Regions from separate parts of the Streptomyces sp. NPDC016845 genome, predicted to be linked through region 1. Evidence: predicted binding sites of a transcription regulator. Region 1 holds the regulator's gene; the other holds the start of a gene.

Region 1 (11,391 bases):
TGCCGAGCACGACGAATTCCCGTACGGACATGGCGCGTTGTCCGTTGTCCGTTATCCGGGGGGCCACTGGAGGCCGCGGCCGCCCAGGACGTGGGCGTGCGCGTGGAAGACGGTCTGGCCCGCGCCGCTGCCGGTGTTGAGGACGAGCCGGTAGCTGTCCAGCTTCTCCTCCTTGGCGACCTCGCCGGCCTCGCGCAGCACGTCTGCGGCTACCTCCGGTTCGGCGGCGGCGAGTGAGGCGGCGTCCGGGTGGTGGACGCGCGGGATGACCAGGACGTGCGTCGGGGCCTGGGGGTTGATGTCCCGGAACGCGACGGTGGTCGGGGTCTCCCTGACCAGGGTGGCGGGTACGTCTCCCGCGACGATCTTGCAGAACAGGCAGTCCGCCTGGGGTTCGCCGGTCACGACGGGTCTCCTTCGCGGGTCGTTGCGTACGGCGGCATCGTATCGATCAGCCCTGCGAGCGGGCATACGCGTCTGCCATGTGGCTCTACGTGCCCGGGTGCGGGCGGGTTCGTGGCTGGTCGCGCAGTTCCCCGCGCCCCTGAAGATGCGCACTGCGTGCGCCACTTCCCCGTCCCTCGGGTGCCCCGCCATCGTGGTTGCTCGCGCAGTTCCCCGCGCCCCCGAGATGCGCACTGCGTGCGCCGTCTCAGGGCCATGGGGCTGCGGCGAAGCCGCATGCTCCAGGGGCGCGGGGAACTGCGCGACCAGCCACGACGAGAGTCGCGCCCGAGAACCGGAGGGGAATGCCGCACGCAGTGCGCATGACAGGGGCGCGGGGAACGGCGCGAGCGGCCACGATGACGAACCGCTACCCCGCGGATGGACTCGGCAACGGCGGAGCCGACTTCGCCGGGGCCCGCTCCAACTCCGCCAGCGCGATGCGAACCGCCTCCTCAAGTTGCGGATCACGCCCCGCCGCCGCGTCCTGGGGCGCGGCGACGACCTCGACGTCAGGGTCGACGCCGTAGTTCTCGACGCCCCACCCCACCCCCTCCATCCAGGTCGCGTACTTCGGCTGAGTGACCAGCGTCCCGTCGACCAGCCGGTACCGGCTGTCGATCCCGATGACGCCGCCCCAGGTCCGCACACCCACCACGGGCCCGATCCCGAGCGCCTTGATCGCCGCGGTGACGATGTCGCCGTCGGAGCCGGAGAACTCGTCGGCGACGGCGACGACGGGCCCCCGGGGCGCGTCCATCGGGTAGCTGAAGGGCCGGCTGCCGCGCGGGACGTCCCAGCCGACGACGCGCCGGGCGAGCTTCTCGACGACGAGCTGCGAGGTGTGGCCGCCGCGGTTCTCACGGATGTCGACGACGAGGCCCTCGTGCGCGACCTCGGCGGCGAAGTCCCGGTGGATCTGCGCCCAGCCGGGCGCCTGCATGTCGGGAACGTGGAGGTAGCCGAGCCGCCCGCCCGAGCGCTCGTCGACGTAGGCCCGCCGGTCGGCGACCCACGCGTGGTACCGCAGGGGTTCCTCGGTGGCGACGGGCACCACGACCACGTGGCGCGGATCACCGCCGCCCGCGGGCGACACGGTCAGCTCGACGGGCTGCCCGGCGGTGCCGACGAGCAGCGGCGCGGGACCCGCCACCGGGTCGACGGGCCGCCCGCCGACCGCCACGATCGCGTCCCCGGCGCGCACCGCGACCCCGGGCGCGGCGAGCGGCGAACGGGCGCGCGGGTCGGAGGTCTCCGAGGGCAGCACCCGGTCGACGACCCACCGTGGCACACCGTTCGGCCCGTCCTCGTGCCGGGAGTGCCGGGAGTGCCGGGAGATGTCGGCCCCGAGGAGCCCCTGCCTGCGCGCGGCGGAGCCGCCCCCGCCGCCGGGGGTGACGTACGCGTGGGACGTCCCCAGCTCGCCCTGCACCTCCCACAGCAGATCGACGAGGTCGTCATGGGTGGCGACCTGCGCGAGAAGGGGCCGGTAGCGCTCAAGGACCCCGTCCCAGTCCACGCCGTCCATGTCGGCCCGCCAGAAGTTGTCCCGCATGAGGCGCCCGGCCTCGTCGTACATCTGGCGCCATTCGGCGGCGGGTTCGACGCGCTGGCTGATCCGGGCGAGGTCGACGGTGATGTTGGTGTCGCTGTCGTCGTCGTGGGAGGGCCGCCGGTCGCTCGGTACGACCTTGAGGGCGTCGCCGGTCCACAGGAGCACCCGCTTGCCGTCGCCGGTGACCTCGAAGTGGTCGGCGTCGGAGCCGATCTCCTCCAGGCGCTGCTGAACGAGGTCGTAGCGTTCGAGCCGGGTCTTGGGGTCGGGGTCGCTGCGGTCGGCGCGCGAGTCGCCGAGGACGCCGCGCACCGGCCGGCGCAGCCACAGCACGCCGTCCTTGGCGGTCCGCAGCGTCGAGTAGCTGGCGGCCTCGACGGGGAACGGCACGATCCGGTCGACGAGCCCTTCCAGGTCGACGCGGGTGACGGGCGTGCCCTCGCTGTCGGGGGTCTCGGCGCCCGGCGCGTCCGCCGGTTCGAACGGACGGCCGTGCCGCTGCGGGCCGAACGGCGAGGGTGTCGTCGCGGCGAGCGCGAGCAGATGCGGCCGTGAGCCGCCCACGAACGCGAGGTCGAAGGCGTGCTCGTCGTAGACGGGGTCGAAGGAGCGGGCCGAGAGGAACACCAGGAACTTGCCGTCGAGGGTGAACGCGGGCGCGGAGTCCCTGAAGCGGGGCGGCGTCGCCTCGGTGACGGCGAGGTCGGCGGTGTTGGCGAGCTTGAGCTGGCGCAGGCTGTGCGGCCCGGGATGCGACCAGGCGAGCCAGGCCGAGTCGGGCGAGAAGGCGAGCCCGGTCGCGTGCCCGTCCTCGCTGCGGTCGACCTCCCGTACGTCGCCGCTGTCCCGTTCGACGAGGAGGATCCGTCCGTCGTGCGCGGCGACGGCGACCCGGCCGCCGTCCGGCGCGATGGTCAGCCCGAGGACGCGGCCGAGCCGCCCGGCCCCGAGCCGGCGCGGCGTACCGCCGGGCGCGGCGCCGGTCGCGGGAGCGAACTCCAGGGCGTCGTCGCCCTCGGCGTCGGTCACCCACACCACGTGTTCCTCGCCGTCGACGCGGAACGTGTGCGGCAGCCTGGCCCGTACGCCCGGCTCCGCCGCGAGCGCGCGCGCCGGGCCGCCCCGGTGGGTCACCCAGTGCACGGCCCCGCGCACGGAGACGGCGCTGCCGCGCCCGGTGTGGTCCGGCGACGCGGCCCCGAACCAGTGCGCGGCGTCGACGGGGCGCGGCCGCAGACGCGCCCGCTGCCCGCCGAGCCGCACGTCCATGGGGCGCGGCTCGGCACCCTCCAGGTCGTCGACGATCCAGAGCCGCCCGGCGCTCGCGTAGGTGACCCGGGCGCCGTCGGTGGCGGCATGGCGGGCGTAGAACCCGTCGAGCAGGCTGTGGCGCCGCAGGTCGGAGCCGTCGGGGAGGGAGGAGTAGAGCGCGCCCGTGCCCTCGTGGTCGGAGAGGAAGGCCACGCGCTCGCCGGCCCACATCGGGTGCTCGATGTTCCCGGCGAGGCCGGCGTGGAGCCGGACGAACTCGCCGCCGCCGTCCCGGTCGATCCAGAGCTTGCCCGCGGTGCCGCCCCGGTACCGCTTCCAGTGGGCGGCCTCGCGGCCCATCGGCGCGGAGCCGAGGAGCACCGCGGAGCCGGGCCCGTACGCGACGCCGCCGACGGGCCCGAACGGCAGGGTTTCGGCGGGGCCGCCGTCGAGCGGCACGGCGCGCGCCCAGCTCCTGCGCGCTGTCGCCTGTCCGTGCGCGCTGGTGGCGAGGACCCGCCCGTCGGGCGTCCAGCCGCGTACGCCGGTGGTCCAACTGCCCCAGTAGGTGAGGCGGTCGGCCGCTCCGCCGTCGAGCGGCGCGACGTGCACCTCGGGCGCGCCGTCGCGTCGCGACGTCCAGGCGACGGTCGTGCCGTCCGGGGAGATCCGTGGGTGGCTGACGGGTACGTCGTCGGCGCTGACGCGCCAGGCGCGGCCGCCGTCGAGGGGCGCGGCCCACACGTCGTTCTCGGCGGTGAAGACGACCGTCTCACCGTGCGGGTGCGGGAACCGGAGATAGGCAGGGCTCGTCACCCGGCCCACTCTATTTGCCCGTCATCGCTCTTTGCCGGTCATTTCCCTTCAAAGCACGAGCAGTTGGGGTCGGGGACCCTGACCGTCTGCGTCACCGTCTCGATGACGGTGCGCGTGCCGCCCGGCTGCGTGGAGCGCGGCGCCGGCTGCTGCGGCTGCGGCTTGTTCGACGGCTTCGTGTACGTGTACGTGGGCTGGGAGGTGCTCAACGCCGCGCAGTTTCCCAGGACTTGGAGCCGGAACCACACCTTGTTGTCGACCCGCGCGATCGTCGTGCCGCGCACGCACTTGCCGGGCACGACCCCGTAGATCCACCCCTCGATCCTGATGTCCTTGCCGTCCCGGGTCCGGCCCCGGCAGTCGACCTTCACCTCGTCCGGCGTCGAACCGCCGGACGGGGCGCGGCCGATCCACGCCGCCGTGCAGCTGATCCAGGCGACTTTGCCGTGCGTACGGTTCAGCTCCTGGGTGGCCTGGGAATCGGTGGTCGCGGCGACGGTGACCGTGTCCAGTTCCCCCTCGACCGGCTGGCACGCGACGGCACCGGCGACCACCACGGCCACAGCGCCGCCCGCGGCGAGCACGCGCGGGGCCCGTGACCGAGCCCGTGGCCGTCGCACATGCTGGGCGCGCAACCGTCGCACATGCGGGGCGCGCAACCGTCGCACATCCCAACTGATTCGCCTCAGATCCCCCATGGACGGCAGAATGACACCGGCTCCCCCGCACGGATAGAGCCGTTGCAGCCACTGTCCGGGCCAGGCTCCGGGCGCCTGTCAGCTCCAGCGTCCGGTGCGGCCGAGCAGCAGCGCGACGGCCGCCGTCCCCGCCGTCGACGTCCGCAGCACACTGCGGCCGAGCCGGTACGGGTCTGCTCCCGCCTGCGCGAACACGGCCAGCTCCTCCGGCGACACCCCGCCCTCGGGCCCCACGACCAGCACGATCTCGCCGTCCGCCGGCAGCTCGGCGGCGGCGAGGGCGGTGCTCGGCGTATCCCGGTCCTCGTGCAGGACGACGGCCAGATCCGCGTCCGCGAGCAGCGCCGCGACCTCCTTGGTGGACGCCGCCTCCGCCACCTCGGGGAAGCGGACCCGGCGCGACTGCTTCCCGGCCTCGCGCGCGGTGGCCCGCCATTTACCGAGGGCCTTGGCCCCGCGCTCGCCCCGCCACTGCGTGATGCAGCGCGACGCCGCCCACGGCACGATCGCGTCGACGCCCGTCTCGGTCATCGTCTCCACGGCCAGCTCCCCGCGGTCGCCCTTGGGCAGCGCCTGCACCACGGTGATCCGGGGCCGCTCGACGGGCTCGGACCTGACCGGCCCGGCCTCCACGACGAGGCGGTCCTTGCCCTCGGCCGCGGCGACGACGCCCTCGCTCCACTCCCCGCGCCCGTCCGTGAGGACCAGCGCTTCCCCGGCCCGCAGCCGCTTCACGGAGACGGCGTGCCGCCCCTCCGCGCCGTCGAGTACGTACGTGCGGTCGCCCGGCACAGCGCCGTCGACCACGAACACCGGGGCGGTCACGCGCCACCACCCGGCTGTCCGCCGCGCTGTCCGCCCCGCTGTCCGAGCGTGGCCTCGGCGGCACCGAGTTCGGCGGCGAGGACCTCGACGAGCTGCCCGGCGGGCAGCTCCCGGGCGAGCCGGTGCCCCTGGCCCGCCCACAACGCCATGGCCTGCGGGTCACCCGCCTTGGCGGCTGCCTTGCGCAGCGGTGACGTCATGTGGTGGACCTCCGGGTACGCGGCGGGCGCGTACGGCCCGTGCTCACGCATGAAACGGTTGACGAGTCCGCGCGCGGGCCGCCCGGAGAACGCCCGGGTCAGCTCGGTGCGGGTGAACAGCGGATCGGTCATGGCCTGTTTGTGGAGTGCGGGCGCGCCCGACTCGGGGGTCACGAGGAACGCGGTGCCGAGCTGGGCGAGGTCGGCCCCGGCCGCGAGCACGGCGGCGATCTGGGCGCCGCGCATGATGCCGCCCGCCGCGATGATGGGAAGCTGGACCGCCTCCCGTACCTGCGCGATCAGCGCGAGAAGGCCGATGCCGCTGCCGTCGGCCTCGGGGTTGTCGCGGTGGGTGCCCTGGTGGCCGCCGGCCTCGATGCCCTGGACGCACACGGCGTCGGCGCCCGACCGCTGCGCGGCGAGCGCCTCGTCGACGGTCGTCACGGTGACGGCGGTACGGGTGCCGGCCTTGCGCAGCGCCTCCACGACCTCGCGCGTCGGGCAGCCGAACGTGAAGGTGACCAGCGGCACCGGCTCGTCGAGGAGGACGGCGAGCTTGGCGTCGTAGCCGTCGTCGCGTCCGCTGTCGGGGTCGCCGATCCGCGTCTGGTACCAGCCGGCCTCGCCGGCGAGCTGGTGGCGGTAGACGTCGACCGCCGCCGGGTCCGCGAGGTCGGGCTGCGGCATGAACAGATTGACGCCGAACGGCCGCCCCGTCAGCCCTCGCACCTGCTTGATCTCCTGGTACATCCCGTCCGCCGTCTTGTATCCGGCGGCGAGGAACCCGAGCCCGCCCGCCTCGGACACGGCCGCCGCGAGCGCGGGCGAGGACCCGCCGCCCGCCATGGGGGCCTGCACGATCGGACAGGGGCAGAGATCGGTCAGAGCGGAGGACATGACGGCATGGTGCCACGTACGCGTCGGACGACCGAATCGGCGCCAATGCCGGTCATGTGCCGCCCCGGCCGGGGCGGCACATGAGGTACGTGTGCGGCACGCGTGCCGCACACGCCCGGGCGTCACCGCCCGTTGAAAGCATCCTTCAACCGCGAGAACAAACCCTGCTGGCCCGGCTGACTGTGCCGATCCGGGGGACAACCCCCGGACCCCCGGCCGCACCGCCGGCACCACTCACCGCCCGTTGAAAGCATCCTTCAACCGCGAGAACAAACCCTGCTGACCCGGCTGGAACTGGCCCGTGGGGCGTTCCTCGCCGCGCAGCTTGGCCAGCTCACGGAGCAGGCGCTCCTGCTCGGGCTCCAGCTTCTGCGGCGTCATCACCTCGACGTGCACGATGAGGTCGCCGCGACCGCCGCCCCGCAGGTGCGTGATGCCGCGCCCGTGCAGCGGGACCGACTGGCCGGACTGGGTGCCGGGCCGGATGTCGACGTCCTCCATGCCGTCGAGCGTCTCCAGCGGCACCTTGGTGCCGAGGGCCGCCGCCGTCATGGGGATGGTCACCGTGCAGTGCAGGTCGTCGCCGCGGCGCTGGAAGACCGGGTGCGGCAGCTCGTGGATCTCGACGTACAGGTCACCGGCGGGGCCGCCGCCGGGGCCGACCTCACCCTCGCCCGCGAGCTGGATCCGCGTCCCGTTGTCCACACCCGCCGGGATCTTCACCGTCAGCGTGCGGCGCGAACGGATCCGCCCGTCACCGGCGCACTCCGGGCACGGCGTCGGCACGACGGTGCCGAAGCCCTGGCACTGCGGGCACGGCCTGGAGGTCATGACCTGGCCGAGGAAGGAGCGGGTGACCTGCGAGACCTCACCGCGACCGCGACACATGTCACAGGTCTGCGCGGAGGTCCCGGGCGCGGCGCCCTCACCGCTGCACGTCGTACAGACGACAGCCGTGTCGACCTGTATGTCCTTGGTGGTGCCGAAGGCGGCCTCGTCCAGCTCGACCTCGAGCCGGATCATGGCGTCCTGTCCCCGGCGCGTGCGCGAGCGGGGCCCGCGCTGCGACGCGGTCCCGAAGAACGCGTCCATGATGTCCGAGAAGTTCCCGAACCCGCCGGCGCCGAAGCCACCGGCACCGCCGCCGCCCGACTGGGACAGCGGGTCGCCGCCGAGGTCGTAGACCTGCTTCTTCTGCGGGTCCGACAACACCTCGTAGGCGGCGTTGATCTCCTTGAACCGCTCCTGTGTCTTCGGGTCCGGATTCACGTCCGGGTGAAGCTCACGGGCGAGCCTTCGGAAGGCCTTCTTGATCTCGTCCTGGGAAGCGTCTCGGCGCACGCCGAGTACGGCGTAGTAGTCCGTGGCCACTTACGACTCCGCCAGGATCTGTCCGACGTAACGTGCCACTGCGCGTACTGCTCCCATCGTTCCCGGGTAATCCATGCGGGTCGGTCCGACCACGCCGAGCTTGGCTACTGCCTCGCCGCCCGAACCGTAGCCGACCGACACGACGGACGTGGAGTTGAGTCCCTCGTGGGCGTTCTCGTGGCCGATGCGTACCGCCATGCCCGAATCGCCCACCTCACCAAGCAACTTGAGGAGCACGACCTGCTCCTCAAGGGCTTCCAGAACCGGCCGGATGGTGAGGGGAAAGTCATGCCCGAAGCGGGTGAGGTTGGCGGTGCCGCCGATCATCAGCCGCTCCTCGGTCTCCTCGACGAGCGTCTCCAGGAGAGTGGAGAGCACCGTCGTGACCGTGGAGCGGTCCTCCGCCTCGAAGGCTTCGGGCAGGTCCTGCACCAACTGCGGCACATCGGCGAACCTGCGGCCCGCGACACGGCTGTTCAGCCGCGCACGCAGATCCGCCAGGGACGATTCGCCGAACGGCGCCGGGCAGTCGATCATCCGCTGCTCCACGCGCCCGGTGTCCGTGATCAGTACGAGCATCAGACGGGCGGGCGCGAGCGCGAGCAGCTCGACATGGCGCACGGTGGACCGGGTCAGGGACGGGTACTGGACGACCGCGACCTGCCGCGTCAGCTGCGCGAGCAGCCGCACGGTCCGGCCGACGACGTCGTCGAGGTCGACGGCGCCCTCCAGGAAGTTCTGGATGGCGCGCCGCTCCGGCGCCGTCATCGGTTTCACCGCGGTGAGCTTGTCGACGAAGAGGCGGTACCCCTTGTCGGTGGGGATGCGCCCGGCGCTGGTGTGCGGCTGGGCGATGAACCCCTCGTCCTCCAGAGCGGCCATGTCGTTGCGCACCGTCGCCGGTGAGACGCCCAGGCTGTGCCGCTCGGTCAGCGCCTTGGAGCCGACGGGCTCCTCGGTGCCGACGTAGTCCTGGACGATGGCGCGCAGCACTTCGAGCCTGCGTTCACTGAGCATCGGGCGCACACCTCCAGCAACCGTCTCCGAGATCAACACGAGGTCGTCGTGGTGATCGTTGCGATCTTTCCGTTTTGGCACTCACTGCGCGCGAGTGCCAGTCGTCCCCGGCTCAGTGTACGGCCGGTGGGTACGGACCGGGCAAGGCCGCTAGCGTCGACCTCATGAAAAGCACGGCGAGCGGCGACAACGAGGAGAACACGGCGGGCATCGACTGGCGGTCCGCGGGCTGGGAAGAGCTCGCGCCGCGCGTGGGCCGCGTCCGGCTGCCGGGCTGGGACTGCACGACCGGCCTGGTCGTGGGTGACGACGCGGCCCTGCTCATCGACGCCGGATCCACCCTGCGCGAAGGGGCCCGCCTGCGCGCGGACACCCGCCGCCTGCTCGGCACCCGCGCGCGGGTGGCGCACATCGCACTCACGCACCCCCACTTCGACCATGTGCTCGGCACGGCCGCCTTCGCGGGCGTCGAGGTGTACGGGGCCGTGGGCATCGACACCGTCTTCACGCGGGACGGCGCCGACGTCCTGCGCGCCGCTGCCGTACGTCATGGGGTCGACCCCGACGCGGCGGCCGAGGCGGCCGACCTCCTCGTCACCCCGGCCCACCGCATCTGCGGCGAACGCACGCTCGACCTGGGGGGCGGCGTCCAGGTCCTGCTCGCGAACGTCGGCCCCGGCCACACGGCTCACGATCTCGCGGTCCTCGTCCCCGCCGGAACGGGCGACGGCCCCGAGATCGTCTTCTGCGGCGACCTGGTCGAGGAGTCCGGCGAACCCCAGGCGGGCACCGACGCGGCCCCGCGCCTGTGGCCGGAGGCGCTGGACCGGCTCCTCGCCCTCGGCGGCGAGGACGCGCGCTACGTCCCCGGGCACGGATCAGTGGTGAATGCGGAGTTTGTCCGCGAGCAGCGCGCCACATTGGCGGCGCGATTCGGCGTGTCGTAGCCCGTACGGACGGGTTTTGCTTATCGTCGGCCGAATGCGCCAGTACAGCCCTGACTTCACGCCTCCATGGAAGCGGAAGACGTCCGTCCCCGAGGTCCCGGCCGAACCGGACCTGGTCGTGGAGGAGGTCGCCACGGGCTTCTGCGGCGCGGTCGTCCGCGTCGAGAAGACGGCGCAGGGCCCGACGGTGACCCTGGAGGACCGCTTCGGCAAGCACCGCGCGTTCCCGATGGAGCCGCGCGGCTTCCTCCTGGAGGGCAAGGTCGTCACCCTGGTCCGCCCCTCCGCCGGCGGCCCGGCCCGGCCCACCCGCACGGCCTCCGGCTCGGTCGCCGTCCCGGGCGCCCGCGCGCGCGTGGCCCGCGCGGGCCGCATCTACGTCGAGGGCAAGCACGACGCCGAGCTGATCGAACGCGTCTGGGGCGACGACCTGCGCATCGAGGGCGTCGCCGTCGAGTTCCTGGAGGGCGTCGACGACCTCCCCGCGATCGTGGCGGAGTTCGCCCCGGGCCCCGACGCGCGCCTCGGCGTCCTGGTCGACCACCTGGTCCCCGGCACGAAGGAACACCGCATCGCCCAGTCGGTCACCAGCCCTCACGCCCTGGTCGTCGGCCACCCCTACATCGACATCTGGGAGGCCGTGAAGCCCTCCTCCGTAGGCATCGACGCCTGGCCCCGCGTCCCCCACGGCCAGGACTGGAAGACGGGCGTCTGCCGAGCGCTGAGCTGGCGCGTGGCCAACACGGGCGAGGCGTGGCAGCACATCTTGTCGCGGGTCCACACGTACAGGGACCTGGAGCCGGCGCTACTGGGCCGCGTCGAGGAACTGATCGACTTCGTGACGGCCTGACCGCCGGCCCGTCCGGGCCCGCTCGGCCACCGCCTCCGCCGCCCGCCCCGCGCCGTCCTGGGCAGTCCGCCGCCCGGGGCGGCACGGGTGGGCAAGGCGGCACCCCAGCGCCGGGCAAGCGCTGAAGAGGGCGTCAGCGGCAGCCCGGCGAGGGCGGGTCAGTCGACCAGATCCCGCACGACCCCGTCGGCCAGCAACCGCCCCCGCAACGTCAGAACGGCCCGTCCCGCGTCGAACGGCCCGGCCTCCAGCAACCCGTCCCGCACAGCCTTGCGCGCGGCACCCAGCCCGGCAGGCTTCAGCAACGACACAGGGCACCCGTCCCGAAGCCGGAGCTCGAGCAGGATCCGCTCGACCCGCCGGTCCTCATCCCCCAGAACCTCCCGCCCCGCCCCGGGCGACCGCCCCGCGGCCAGCGCACCCGCGTACGCCCCGGGATGCTTCACGTTCCACCACCGCACCCCGCCCACGTGCGAGTGCGCCCCGGGCCCGGCCCCCCACCAGTCGGCCCCGCGCCAGT
Region 2 (11,391 bases), on a different contig from region 1:
ATGGGCGTGGTGAAGGTGACCCCGCGGGGCTTGCTGGGCGGGGTGACGTCACGGACAGGCCGGAAGTACGGTCCCCAGTAGACCAGTAGAGAGGAAAGGCGTGGCCCTGGGCTCGGGCTGTGGGGCCAGCTGAACGCACTGAGGCCCGGCCCCGCCAGGGGCGCGGGGAACTGCGCGACCAGCCACACACCACCCGCACCCGGCGACGAGCAGGTCTGGGCAGACGCGCCCCGGAAAAGCCAGGAGGCCCGACCCCCGAAACACAGGGAGCCGGGCCTCAGGTCACTGAAGCGGAGCGCGTCAGTGGGAGTGGCCGTGCCCGTGGCCGCCGGCCTCGGGCTCCTCCTCCGCCGGCTTCTCGACGACCAGGGTCTCGGTCGTCAGGAGCAGGGAGGCGATGGACGCGGCGTTCTCCAGGGCGGAGCGCGTGACCTTGACCGGGTCGATGACGCCGGCCTTGACCAGGTCGCCGTACTCGCCGGTCGCGGCGTTGTAGCCGAAGCCCTTCTCGAGCTCGGCGACCTTGGAGACGATGACGTAGCCCTCGAGGCCCGCGTTCTCGGCGATCCAGCGCAGCGGCTCGACGGCGGCGCGGCGGACGACGGCGACACCGGTGGCCTCGTCGCCCTCCTTGCCGAGGGAGCCCTCGAGGACCTTCACGGCGTGGACGAGCGCGGAGCCACCACCGGAGACGATGCCCTCCTCGACCGCGGCGCGGGTCGCGGAGATGGCGTCCTCCAGACGGTGCTTCTTCTCCTTGAGCTCGACCTCGGTCGCGGCACCGACCTTGATGACGCAGACGCCGCCGGCGAGCTTCGCGAGGCGCTCCTGGAGCTTCTCGCGGTCCCAGTCGGAGTCCGTGTTCTCGATCTCGGCCTTGATCTGGTTGACGCGGCCCTCGACGTCGGCCTTGTTGCCGCCACCGTCGACGATCGTGGTGTCGTCCTTGGTGATGGTGACGCGGCGGGCGGAGCCGAGCACGTCCAGACCGGCCTGGTCGAGCTTGAGGCCGACCTCCTCGGCGATGACGGTGGCACCGGTGAGGGTGGCCATGTCCTGGAGCATCGCCTTGCGGCGGTCGCCGAAGCCGGGGGCCTTGACCGCGACGGCGTTGAACGTGCCGCGGATCTTGTTCACGACCAGGGTCGACAGGGCCTCGCCCTCGACGTCCTCGGCGATGATCAGGAGCGGCTTGGAGCCGCCGGACTGGATGACCTTCTCCAGGAGCGGGAGCAGGTCCTGGATCGAGCCGATCTTGCCCTGGTGGATCAGGATGTACGGGTCGTCGAGGACGGCCTCCATACGCTCCTGGTCGGTGACGAAGTACGGGGACAGGTAGCCCTTGTCGAAGGCCATGCCCTCGGTGAAGTCGAGCTCCAGACCGAAGGTGTTGGACTCCTCGACGGTGATGACACCGTCCTTGCCGACCTTGTCCATCGCCTCGGCGATGAGCTCGCCGACCTGGCTGTCCTGGGCGGACAGACCGGCGACGGCCGCGATGTCGGACTTCTCGTCGATCGGGCGGGCGGTGGCGAGGAGGTCCTCGGACACGGCCTTGACCGCGGCGTCGATGCCCTTCTTCAGGGCGGCCGGGGAGGCGCCCGCGGCAACGTTGCGCAGACCCTCCTTGACCAGGGCCTGGGCGAGCACGGTGGCGGTGGTCGTACCGTCACCCGCGATGTCGTTGGTCTTGGTCGCCACCTCCTTCACCAGCTGCGCGCCGAGGTTCTCGTACGGGTCCTCGACCTCGACCTCGCGGGCGATGGTCACACCGTCGTTGGTGATGGTGGGAGCGCCGAACTTCTTGTCGATGACGACATTGCGGCCCTTGGGACCGATCGTCACCTTGACCGTGTCGGCAAGCTTGTTGACGCCGCGCTCGAGGGCGCGACGGGCGTCCTCGTCAAACTTCAGGATCTTCGCCATGGGAGCGTTTCAGCCCTCTCGAAAAACTAGGGGTGAACGAAGAACGCCCCTGACCCCGGCTTCTTACGGTCGCGGGTGCCAGGGGCGCACTTCACATCAAAAGCTGCTTTTTCAGGCCGCTTACTTCTCGACGATCGCGAGGACGTCGCGCGCCGAGAGGACGAGGTACTCCTCGCCGTTGTACTTGACCTCGGTGCCGCCGTACTTGCTGTACAGCACGATGTCGCCGGACTTCACGTCGAGCGGCAGGCGCTCGCCGTTCTCGAAGCGGCCCGGGCCCACGGCGAGGACGACGCCCTCCTGGGGCTTCTCCTTCGCGGTGTCCGGAATGACCAGGCCGGAGGCCGTGGTCTGCTCGGCGTCGAGCGGCTGGACCACAATGCGGTCCTCGAGCGGCTTGATGGCAACCTTGGAGCTGGCGGTCGTCACGATCCGGTCTCCCCCTTCGGAGATCTCACGGGGTTAAGAGTCTGAGGTGGCGACCAGGTGGATCCGTCGTCGCGGGTGCCGGACCTGCCCGTCGCTGTTGGCACTCTCCAGTGGCGAGTGCCAGGGTTGAGACTATGACCGCGATTAGCACTCGGTCAAGCGGAGTGCCAATCGTCCGGCGACGCGGCGGGTCTTCGGTGGGCCTGCGCTCGGTGACGGGAGCCCCGCCGTGGGGTTCGGTTCGTTGCCGAGTGCGCCGTCGTCGTGGCTTGTCGCGCAGTTCCCCGCGCCCCTGAGCGGTGAGCCTTCACAGGTAGTCGCTCAGCGCGGCCACCTCGTAGCCCTGGTGCCGGATCTCGCGCAGCAGCCTGCCGGTCAGGCTCTTGCTCGGGGTTGTGCGGATGATGGCCCCCGGGTGGAGGGTCGTCGGGTCGGGGGTCCACAGGACGATTGCCTTGATGCCGCAGGCCGCCGCTGCTCTCAGCGTCGTCGCGTCGTACGCGCCTGACGGCGGGCGGAGCAGGCGCGGGGTCCGGCCGAAGCGGGACCTGAGGTGGTTCTGCTGGGCGCAGATCTGCGTGTGCTGTTCCACGTAGCCGAGGCCGGGCAGGGCGGGGTGCGTGAAGGTGCGGTTCTCGAGGTCGGCGCCCAGGGCGCGCAGCCGTCCCAGGGAATCGTGGCGGCCCGGCCCGGCGGTGAAGACCGTGAGCGGCAGGTGGCTGTCGCGGACCAGCGCCAGGAAGGCGGGGTCCGTGGGCCTTCCGCCGTCGCCGTCGAGGTCGTAGGTCAGGAAGACGACCTTGTCGCGGGTGGGGATGTGGTCGACCACGGGAGGGACGGTCGGCGCAGTACCGGCCGGTGGTGCCGCCGCCGGGGCCGGGTGATGGTGGCGGACCCGTTGCGCCGCCTTGCGCCCCATCCGTTCGATCGGGTCGACGGACTGGGCGCAGCCGGTGAGGAGCAGGGCGGCCGCCAGGGTGCCGGCGACGGTGCGGCGCGGTGTCACAGGTAGTCCTCGAGGCGCGCCACCGCGTACCCCTCGGCGGTGACACGGTCCAGGAACGTGCGGGCCATGTCGGGCATCGTGCCCGCCCAGTCCTCGCGGCCCCGGAAGTGCGTGAGGACGATGTCGCCGGGGTGGAGGGACCGGTCCCATTCGCGGTGGTCGATGCGGTCGGCGAACACCTCGGCGTTCCAGATCGGCGCGTGCTCGATGCCGCAGGCCTTGGCGGCTCTCAAGGTGTCCTGGTCGTAGTCGCCGTACGGGGGGCGGAAGAGGGTGGGGCGTTTGCCGTAGTGGTCCTCGAGCTTGTCCTGCATGCCGCAGATCTCGTGCTTCTGCTGCGCGTAGGAGAGGTCCGGCAGGAAGCGGTGGTGCAGGGTGTGATTGTTGAGGGTCGCACCCAGCGAGCGGGCCTTCTTGAAGTACGCGTAGCCGGGCTTCTTCTTCCTGACTTCCGTGTCGGTCAGGAACGCCGAGTACGGGATCTGCAGGTCGCTCATCATCCGCAGGAAGCGCGGGTCCTTCTCGGCGCCGTCGTCGATGGTGAGGAAGACGACCTTGTCCGTGGTCGGCACGGTCGTGAAGACCGGCGGCAGGGCGAGGCGGTCCTGGCCGTCGACCTCGAACCCCGCGCGCGGCCTGATGACCGGTTTCCTCGTGGGCGGCTTCGGTGCGGTGAGGGGGGTCCTGGCCAGGCCCCAGCGCCGGGCCGCCGCCGCGCGCCGGGCCTGTTGGCCGAGGGCCGGACGCGCCGCGTCGCCGGCGACGGCCGGTGCCGACGGCGGCGGGTCGCCGGTGTCGTCCGGATCGCTCGCGCAGGCCGTCGCGAGCGCCGCCGTCGCGAGGACCGCCATGGCCAGCGCCGCCGTCGTCGGCGCCACGGCCCGGCGGGCGGGTCGCGCGCGCGCCGGCCCGGCGGCGGTCGCGGGGGCCCTGTCATCTTGTCGTACCGACACTCGTCGCATGGCGCCGAATCCTCGCAGCTCAGAGCCCTGGTCAGGGGGCGACACCGCCACCGCGTCCGTACGGTCCTCCGACTGGCCCACAATGGACCGAGTGAGTGCATCCCCCGCTTCCGAGAACGCCTCGGCCGACGCCGCCGCCGACTTCCGTGCCCTCCTCGCCCCGGAGGGCCAGGCCCTGCTCGACGCCTTGCGCGAGCACGATCCGGCGCAGGAGCTCGCCCTCGCCACCCGGCTGCGCCGCGACCACCCGGCCCCGCTCGTCTCGGCGGCGCTCGCGCAGGCGCGGCTGCGGCAGCGGGCGGTCGCGAAGTTCGGGGCCGAGGACGCGGGCCTCATGTACTTCACGCCGAACGGGGTCGAGCAGGCCACCCGCGGCGGGGTCGCCGCCCACCGCGCCGCGTCCTTCCGCTCGCTCGGCGTCCGCTCCGTCGCCGACCTGTGCTGCGGCATCGGCGGCGACGCGATCGCCCTGGCCCGCGCGGGCATCTCGGTGCTCGCCGTCGACCGCGACCCGCACACCTGCGCCGTCGCGCGCGCCAACGCCGCCGCGCTCGGTCTCGACGGCCTCATCGAGGTGCGGGAGGCGGACGTGACGGAGGTGGACACGTCCCCGTACGACGCCGTCTTCGTCGACCCGGCCCGGCGTTCCGCCAAGCGCGGGCGGATCTTCGACCCCGAGGCGTACTCGCCGCCGCTCTCCTGGGCCGTCTCCGCCGCGCTCGCCGCCCCGCGCGCCGCGCTGAAGATCGCGCCCGGCATCCCGCACGAGGCGATCCCGGCCGGGGCCGACGCCGAGTGGATCTCGGACGGGGGTGATGTGAAGGAGGCGGTGCTGTGGTTCGGCACGGAGCCGGGGCGGATGCGGGCCACGCTGCTGCCCGGGGCGCGGGGGCTCGTCGGGCGCGGGCTTCCGGATCCCGGAGTGCGGTCCGTGGGGCGGTATCTGTACGAGCCCGACGGCGCCGTCATCCGTGCGCATCTCGTCGCCGAGGTGGCCGAGCAGGTGGGTGGCGGGCTCATCGACGAGACCATCGCGTACATCACCGGCGACGAGGCGCGCCCGACCCCGTATGCCGCCGCGTACGAGATCACGGATCAGCTGCCGTTCAACGTGAAGAAGCTGAAGGCGCTGCTGCGGGAGCGGGAGGTGGGGGTGCTCACCGTGAAGAAGCGGGGGTCCGCTGTCGAGCCGGAGGAGTTGCGGCGCAAAGTCATGCCCAAGCCGTACGGGAAGCGGGCGGTGACCGTGTTCATGACGCGGGTCGCCGGGGCGCCGACCATGCTTCTCGGGGGTCCTGTCGCCCTTGGCTGAGGCCGCGGGGCGCTGCCCCGGACCCCGCTCCCCGAACGCCGGAGACGCTGGATGTGCGGGGCTCAATCGCGGGCGGGGTCGGACTTGGCCAGGAGGAATTCCCGCTCCCGCTCATTGCGCGCCAGCCCCGCCGCCCGCCCGTACTCCTCCCGTGCCTCCGCCACCCGCCCCATCCGTTCGAGCAGGTCCGCGCGGACGCTCGGCAGCAAGTGGTAGGTGCGCAGGGCCGGTTCGCCGGCCAGCGCGTCCACGAGGGGCAGGGCCGCGGCCGGGCCCTCCACCATCGACACCGCCACCGCCTGGTTGAGCCGGACCACCGGGGACGGGGTGCGGGCGGCGAGGAGGCTGTAGAGGGCGGCGATCTGGGCCCAGTTGGTCTCCTCGTAGGTGTGCGCCTGCGCGTGGCAGGCGGCGATCGCGGCCTGCAGCGCGTACGGTCCCGGCGGTCCCGACGCCACCGCGTCCGCCCGGCCGAGCGCCGCGAACCCGCGCCGGATCAGGAGCGTGTTCCAGCGTGTCCGGTTCTGGTCCTTGAGCAGGACGGGCGAGCCGTCGGCGGCCGTGCGGGTGGCCGTGCGGGACGACTGGAGCTCCAGCAGGGCGGCCAGTGCGTGGACTTCGGGCTCCTTGGGCATCAGCGACTGGAGTACGCGGGCCAGGCGCAGGGCGTCCTCGCACAGGCCGGGGCGCAGGTAGTCGTCGCCGGCGGTGGCCGCGTACCCCTCGTTGAAGATGAGGTAGATGACCTCCAGGACCGAGCCGAGGCGGGCCTCACGGTCGGGGCCAGTGGGCACCTCGAAGGCGACGTTGCGGGTGGCGAGGGTGCGTTTGGCGCGGACGACGCGCTGGGCGACCGTCGGCTCGGGGGCGAGCACCGCGCGGGCCGTCTCCGCGGTGGTCAGGCCGCCGAGCAGGCGCAGGGTGAGGGCGACGCGGGCCTCGGCCGACAGCACCGGGTGGCACGTCATGAAGGTGAGGCGGAGCAGGTCGTCGTCGATGTCGTCCGGGTCGGCGGGGCCCTGCTCCTCGTACGCGAACTCCGTCGCCCTGCCGACCTCTTCGAGCTTGCGGGCGTAGTTCTCGCGGCGGCGCACGAGGTCGACGGCGCGGCGCCGGGCGACGGCGGTGAGCCAGCCGCCCGGCCGCTCGGGCACGCCGGTCTCCGGCCACTGTTCGAGGGCGGCGACGAGCGCGTCCTGCGCGAGTTCCTCCGCGATGCCGACGTCACGCACGACGCGCGTGACGGCGGCGATGATGCGCGGGGCCTCCATGCGGAAGACGGTCTCGATGGCGCGGGCGGTGGCGGTATCCGGGCGGGCCGTGGAGCGGTGCTCGTTCACAGCCCACCATCAGACACCGGGGCGGGGCGGAGGGAAAGCCCCGCGCCGGCCGGTCAGCCTCTTGTCGAGGACAGGCTCTCAGCCCTCCGCTATCTCGCGGATCTCGGAGGTGACGTTCCACTCCTCGCCGTGGACCCGCAGGAACCGCTTGGTCCACTCAAGGACCTCGGCCTCGTCCTTCGCCTGGATGATCGCGTAGCCGCCGACGACCTCCTTGGACTCGGTGAAGGGGCCGTCCGTGACGCTGATCTCGCCCTTGGCGTAGTGCACGCGCTTGCCCTGCGCGGTCGGGGTCAGACCCGCCGTGTCGAGCAGGACGCCGGCCTTGGTCATCTCCTCGATGAGGGCGCCCATGCGCTGCATCAGCTCTTCGCTGGGGCCGCCGTCGGGGGCGTCGTTCTCGTCCACGCGGACCATCGTCAGATAGCGGGGCATGATCGTCTCCAGTGCTCTCGTGGCTCTCGCGGGTGTGCTTGCACCCCTGCGTCGATCGACCGGCATCAGGATCGACACGAGCGCCGAGATTCTTCAAGAATTCCCGTATGCCCTTCGATCACAACGACCACTACCACCGGCTCCTGCTGCGCAACGTGCCGCCCGACGCCCGAACCGCGCTCGACGTCGGCTGCGGCACGGGCCGTTTCGCGCGCCGGCTCGTCGGCCGGGGCTGCCGGGTCGACGCGCTCGACCCGGACCCGGACACGCTCGCCGCGGCCGAGGCGTCCGGCGGTGGCCCGCGCTACCGTCTCGCCGACGCCTCCACCGAGCCGCTCCCGCCCGCGCACTACGACGTGATCACCTGCCTGGCCAGCCTGCACCACATGCCGTTCGCCACGCTGACCCGGTTCCGCGACGCCCTCGCCCCGGGCGGCCGCCTCCTCGTCCTCGGCTGCTCCGCGGGCCACACCTACCGGGACCTCGTCGCCTCCCCGGCGAACGCCCTGACCCGCGCGGCGGTCCACGCCACCGAACGCGCCCGGGGCATCCGCACACCCTCCCGCAAGGCCCCCGTCCGGCAGCCGGAGATGAGGCTGCCGCGGATCCGCGCGGAGGCGGCCCGGCTGCTGCCCGGCAGCGAGGTGCGGCAACTGCTGTACTGGCGTTACCTGTTGACGTACACGAAGTGACGCTTCGGCGTCGGGGCCGACGTCAGCGCAGCGACTCCCACAGCTTCGCCGCCTCCGGCTCCCGCGCCACCACCCGGTTCGCGTCCGTGGGGGCCGGTACCACCGGCATGACGACGGTCCGCACGGCGTCGCCCGGCAGGTCGCGCAGGCTGCGGGCCAGGTCGGAGAGTTCGGTGAGGGAGTCAAGCCCGGTGTCGGCGACGAGGCTGCCGGTGGCCGCGTCGGCGATGCGGTAGAGGCGGGCCGGGTCCGTCAGGAGGCCGTCCGCCGAGACCTCGCCGACCAGCGACTTCACAAGCTGCTGCTGGAGCTTGATGCGGCCGAGGTCGCTGCCGTCGCCGACGCCGTGGCGGGTGCGGGCGAAGGCGAGGGCCTGCTCGCCGTCGAGGTGGTGCTCACCCGCCTCGAGGCGGAGGTGGCTGAGGTCGTCGTCGATGTCCTCGGTCGTCGTGATGTCCACGCCGCCGAGCGCGTCGACGAGCTTCGCGAACCCCGCGAAGTCGATCTCCAGATAGTGGTCCATGCGGACGCCGGTGAGGTGCTCGACGGTCTTCACCGCGCAGACCGGGCCGCCGAGCGCGTAGGCGCTGTTGAACATGACGTCGTACGCGACCGCCGTCGTGCCGCCGGACTCCGTCGGGCACGAGGGGCGTTCGACGAGGGTGTCGCGGGGAATGCTGACGACGGTCGCCTCGGTACGGCCCGCGTTCAGGTGCACGACCATCGCCGTGTCCGAGCGGGCGCCGCCGTCCTCACCGCCGCCGAGCGCCTTGTTCTCCGCACCGGTACGGGAGTCCGAGCCCAGGACGAGGAAGTTGAGGACGCCCTTGTCGACCGGCTCCGAGTCCTGCGACGCCGAGGGCGCGGCGCTGGGCGTCGGCCTGGCCGGGCGGTCGTCGCCGAGCGCGCTGTCGATGTCGACGCTGCGTATGTTGTGCTCGAAGTGCCAGTACGCCCAGCCGGCCCCGGCGCCGGCGAGTACGAGGACGCAGCCGAAGGCGATCGCCACCGCCTTCAGCGCACGCGTCTTCACCACACGCCCGCGGAACCGTTTCTTCTCTTCCACGCACGGAACATAAGTCGGCATTAGTACAGGCGTAAACCACTTGCCGTGCAGTTTCGGAAAACTCAGGCAGATTTAACAGTGCGGCTCAGACCGCCTCGAAGCGCCACCTGTGGACGGCCCGCGTCACCAAGTCACCGCCCGGCTCGGGCAGTTCGGGCAGTTCGGCGTCGTACTCCGCGTCCCACCACGTGATGACGAGAACCCGGTCCTGCGGAGCGCGCAGCGTCTCGCGGCGCACCGGGGCGCGGTCGAACGTCTGCGCCTGCACCCAGGCCAGCAGCTCCGCACCGCGTCCTTCGGTGGCCCGCGCCTCCCACATCAGCGCGACCGTCATGAGTACAGGTTCTCCTTGCTGACCTCGTGCACATGATCATGGCCCGGTACGTGCGTCTCCGTCACCGGCAGCGACGAGTCCGCCGACAGGTCCCACGACGACGGCTGCCGGTTCCTCGCCACCATCTCCGCGCCGAGCGCCGCGACCATCGCGCCGTTGTCCGTGCACAGCTTGGGGCGCGGCACGCGCAGCCGGATCCCGGCGCGCTCGCAGCGCTCCTGGGCCAGCGCCCGCAGCCGCGAGTTGGCGGCGACCCCGCCGCCGATCATGAGGTGGTCGACGCCCTCGTCCTTGCAGGCGCGCACGGCCTTGCGGGTCAGCACGTCGACGACGGCCTCCTGGAACGACGCCGACACGTCCCGCACCGGCACCTCCTCGCCCGCCGCCCGCCTGGCCTCGATCCAGCGGGCCACGGCCGTCTTGAGACCGGAGAAGGAGAAGTCGTACGCGGCGTCGCGCGGGCCGGTCAGTCCGCGCGGGAAGGCGATCGCGTCGGGGTCGCCTTCCTTGGCGTACCGGTCGATGACGGGGCCGCCGGGGAAGCCGAGGTTCAGGACGCGGGCGATCTTGTCGAACGCCTCGCCCGCCGCGTCGTCGATGGTCGCGCCGAGCGGCCGTACGTCGGAGGTGATGTCGCTGGAGAGCAGGAGCGAGGAGTGGCCGCCGGAGACGAGGAGCGCCATCGTCGGCTCGGGCAGGGGGCCGTGCTCCAGCTGGTCGACGCAGATGTGCGAGGCCAGGTGGTTGACGCCGTAGAGGGGCTTGCCGAGCGCGTACGCGTACGCCTTCGCGGCGCTGACGCCGACGAGCAGGGCGCCCGCGAGGCCGGGTCCGGCGGTGACGGAGATGCCGTCGAGGTCCTTGGCGGTGACCCCGGCGTCCTTGAGGGCCCGCTGGATCGTCGGGACCATCGCCTCCAGATGGGCGCGGGAGGCGACCTCGGGCACGACGCCGCCGAAGCGGGCGTGTTCGTCGACGCTGGAGGCGACGGCGTCGGCGAGCAGGGTGGTGCCGCGGACGATGCCGACGCCGGTCTCGTCGCAGGAGGTCTCGATGCCGAGGACGAGCGGTTCGTCAGCCATGGTCTTTCTCTTCGGTCGCTGTGAGGGGAACCCCGGGGGTGGGCTCCTGGGTGGTGATGAGGCGCATCACGAGGGCGTCCACGTTGCCCGGCTGGTAGTAGCCGCGGCGGAAGCCGATCGGCTCGAAGCCGAAGCGCTCGTAGAGCTTCTGCGCGCGCGTGTTGTCGACGCGGACCTCCAGCATGACCTCCGCCGCCTCGAAGGCGGTGGCGTGGCGCAGCAGCTCGGTGAGGAGGCGGGCGCCGAGGCCGGTGCCCCAGTGGTCGCGGGCGACGGCGATGGTCTGCACGTCGGCGCCGTCTGCGGAGCCGTTCTCGGTGGCGGTGCCGGAGGCGGCGAGGCCGCCGTACCCGACGAGCCTCTCGCCCTCGTACGCGACGACGTAGCGCCGCGTCGAGCCCACCCCGCGCGCGTGGGCGAGCTCCGACCAGAACATGCCGCGCGACCAGGCGTCGTCGGGGAAGAGGTCCTTCTCCAGGGCGAGCACGGGATCGATGTCCCACCAGCGCATCTCGCGCAGCTCGGCCGTCTCGGTCACGGTCACTTCGGGGTGACCACCTTGTAGTTCTTGGGGACCTGCGCGTCGGGGCGGCGCAGGTAGAGGGGGCGGGGCGCGGGCAGCTCCTCGCCCGCGGCGAGCTTCTCGGCGGCGAGGGCGGCGAGCGCGGCGGCGGAGACGTGCTCGGGGCCGCGCGGGTCCGTGAACGTGTCGGGGTAGAGCAGCGCGCCCGCGCCGACCGCGGGCAGCCCGGCGACGGCCTCGGCGATGTCGGCGGGCCGGTCGACGGCGGGCTCGGTGAGGCGGGT

The links. Region 1 encodes HrcA, which represses chaperone genes, less so after heat shock. Its sites were predicted from a motif close to TTNGCACTCNGNNNNNCNGAGTGCNAA; they were not measured.
Region 2: the regulator HrcA is predicted to act here: its motif matches at 2,500-2,526, upstream of groES (co-chaperone GroES).

Annotation. Positions count from the first base shown of each region.
Region 1 is NZ_JBIRPI010000002.1:27,116-38,506, reverse strand. It holds gene ACH4RC_RS06060 (ribonuclease Z) at 1-31, opposite strand, end outside; gene ACH4RC_RS06055 (histidine triad nucleotide-binding protein) at 52-405, opposite strand; gene ACH4RC_RS06050 (S41 family peptidase) at 815-4,066, opposite strand; gene ACH4RC_RS06045 (hypothetical protein) at 4,105-4,650, opposite strand; gene ACH4RC_RS06040 (16S rRNA (uracil(1498)-N(3))-methyltransferase) at 4,843-5,589, opposite strand; gene ACH4RC_RS06035 (nitronate monooxygenase) at 5,586-6,686, opposite strand; gene dnaJ (molecular chaperone DnaJ) at 6,921-8,057, opposite strand; gene hrcA (heat-inducible transcriptional repressor HrcA) at 8,058-9,074, opposite strand; gene ACH4RC_RS06020 (MBL fold metallo-hydrolase) at 9,239-10,021, shown strand; gene ACH4RC_RS06015 (DUF3097 domain-containing protein) at 10,056-10,871, shown strand; gene hemW (radical SAM family heme chaperone HemW) at 11,030-11,391, opposite strand, start outside.
Region 2 is NZ_JBIRPI010000007.1:17,887-29,277, reverse strand. It holds gene ACH4RC_RS19725 (SDR family NAD(P)-dependent oxidoreductase) at 1-81, shown strand, start outside; gene groL (chaperonin GroEL) at 301-1,926, opposite strand; gene groES (co-chaperone GroES) at 2,047-2,355, opposite strand; gene ACH4RC_RS19710 (polysaccharide deacetylase family protein) at 2,663-3,361, opposite strand; gene ACH4RC_RS19705 (polysaccharide deacetylase family protein) at 3,358-4,212, opposite strand; gene ACH4RC_RS19700 (class I SAM-dependent methyltransferase) at 4,406-5,635, shown strand; gene ACH4RC_RS19695 (RNA polymerase sigma factor) at 5,698-6,906, opposite strand; gene ACH4RC_RS19690 (YciI family protein) at 7,054-7,410, opposite strand; gene ACH4RC_RS19685 (class I SAM-dependent methyltransferase) at 7,518-8,102, shown strand; gene ACH4RC_RS19680 (LCP family protein) at 8,125-9,168, opposite strand; gene ACH4RC_RS19675 (hypothetical protein) at 9,254-9,502, opposite strand; gene tsaD (tRNA (adenosine(37)-N6)-threonylcarbamoyltransferase complex transferase subunit TsaD) at 9,499-10,584, opposite strand; gene rimI (ribosomal protein S18-alanine N-acetyltransferase) at 10,577-11,128, opposite strand; gene tsaB (tRNA (adenosine(37)-N6)-threonylcarbamoyltransferase complex dimerization subunit type 1 TsaB) at 11,125-11,391, opposite strand, start outside.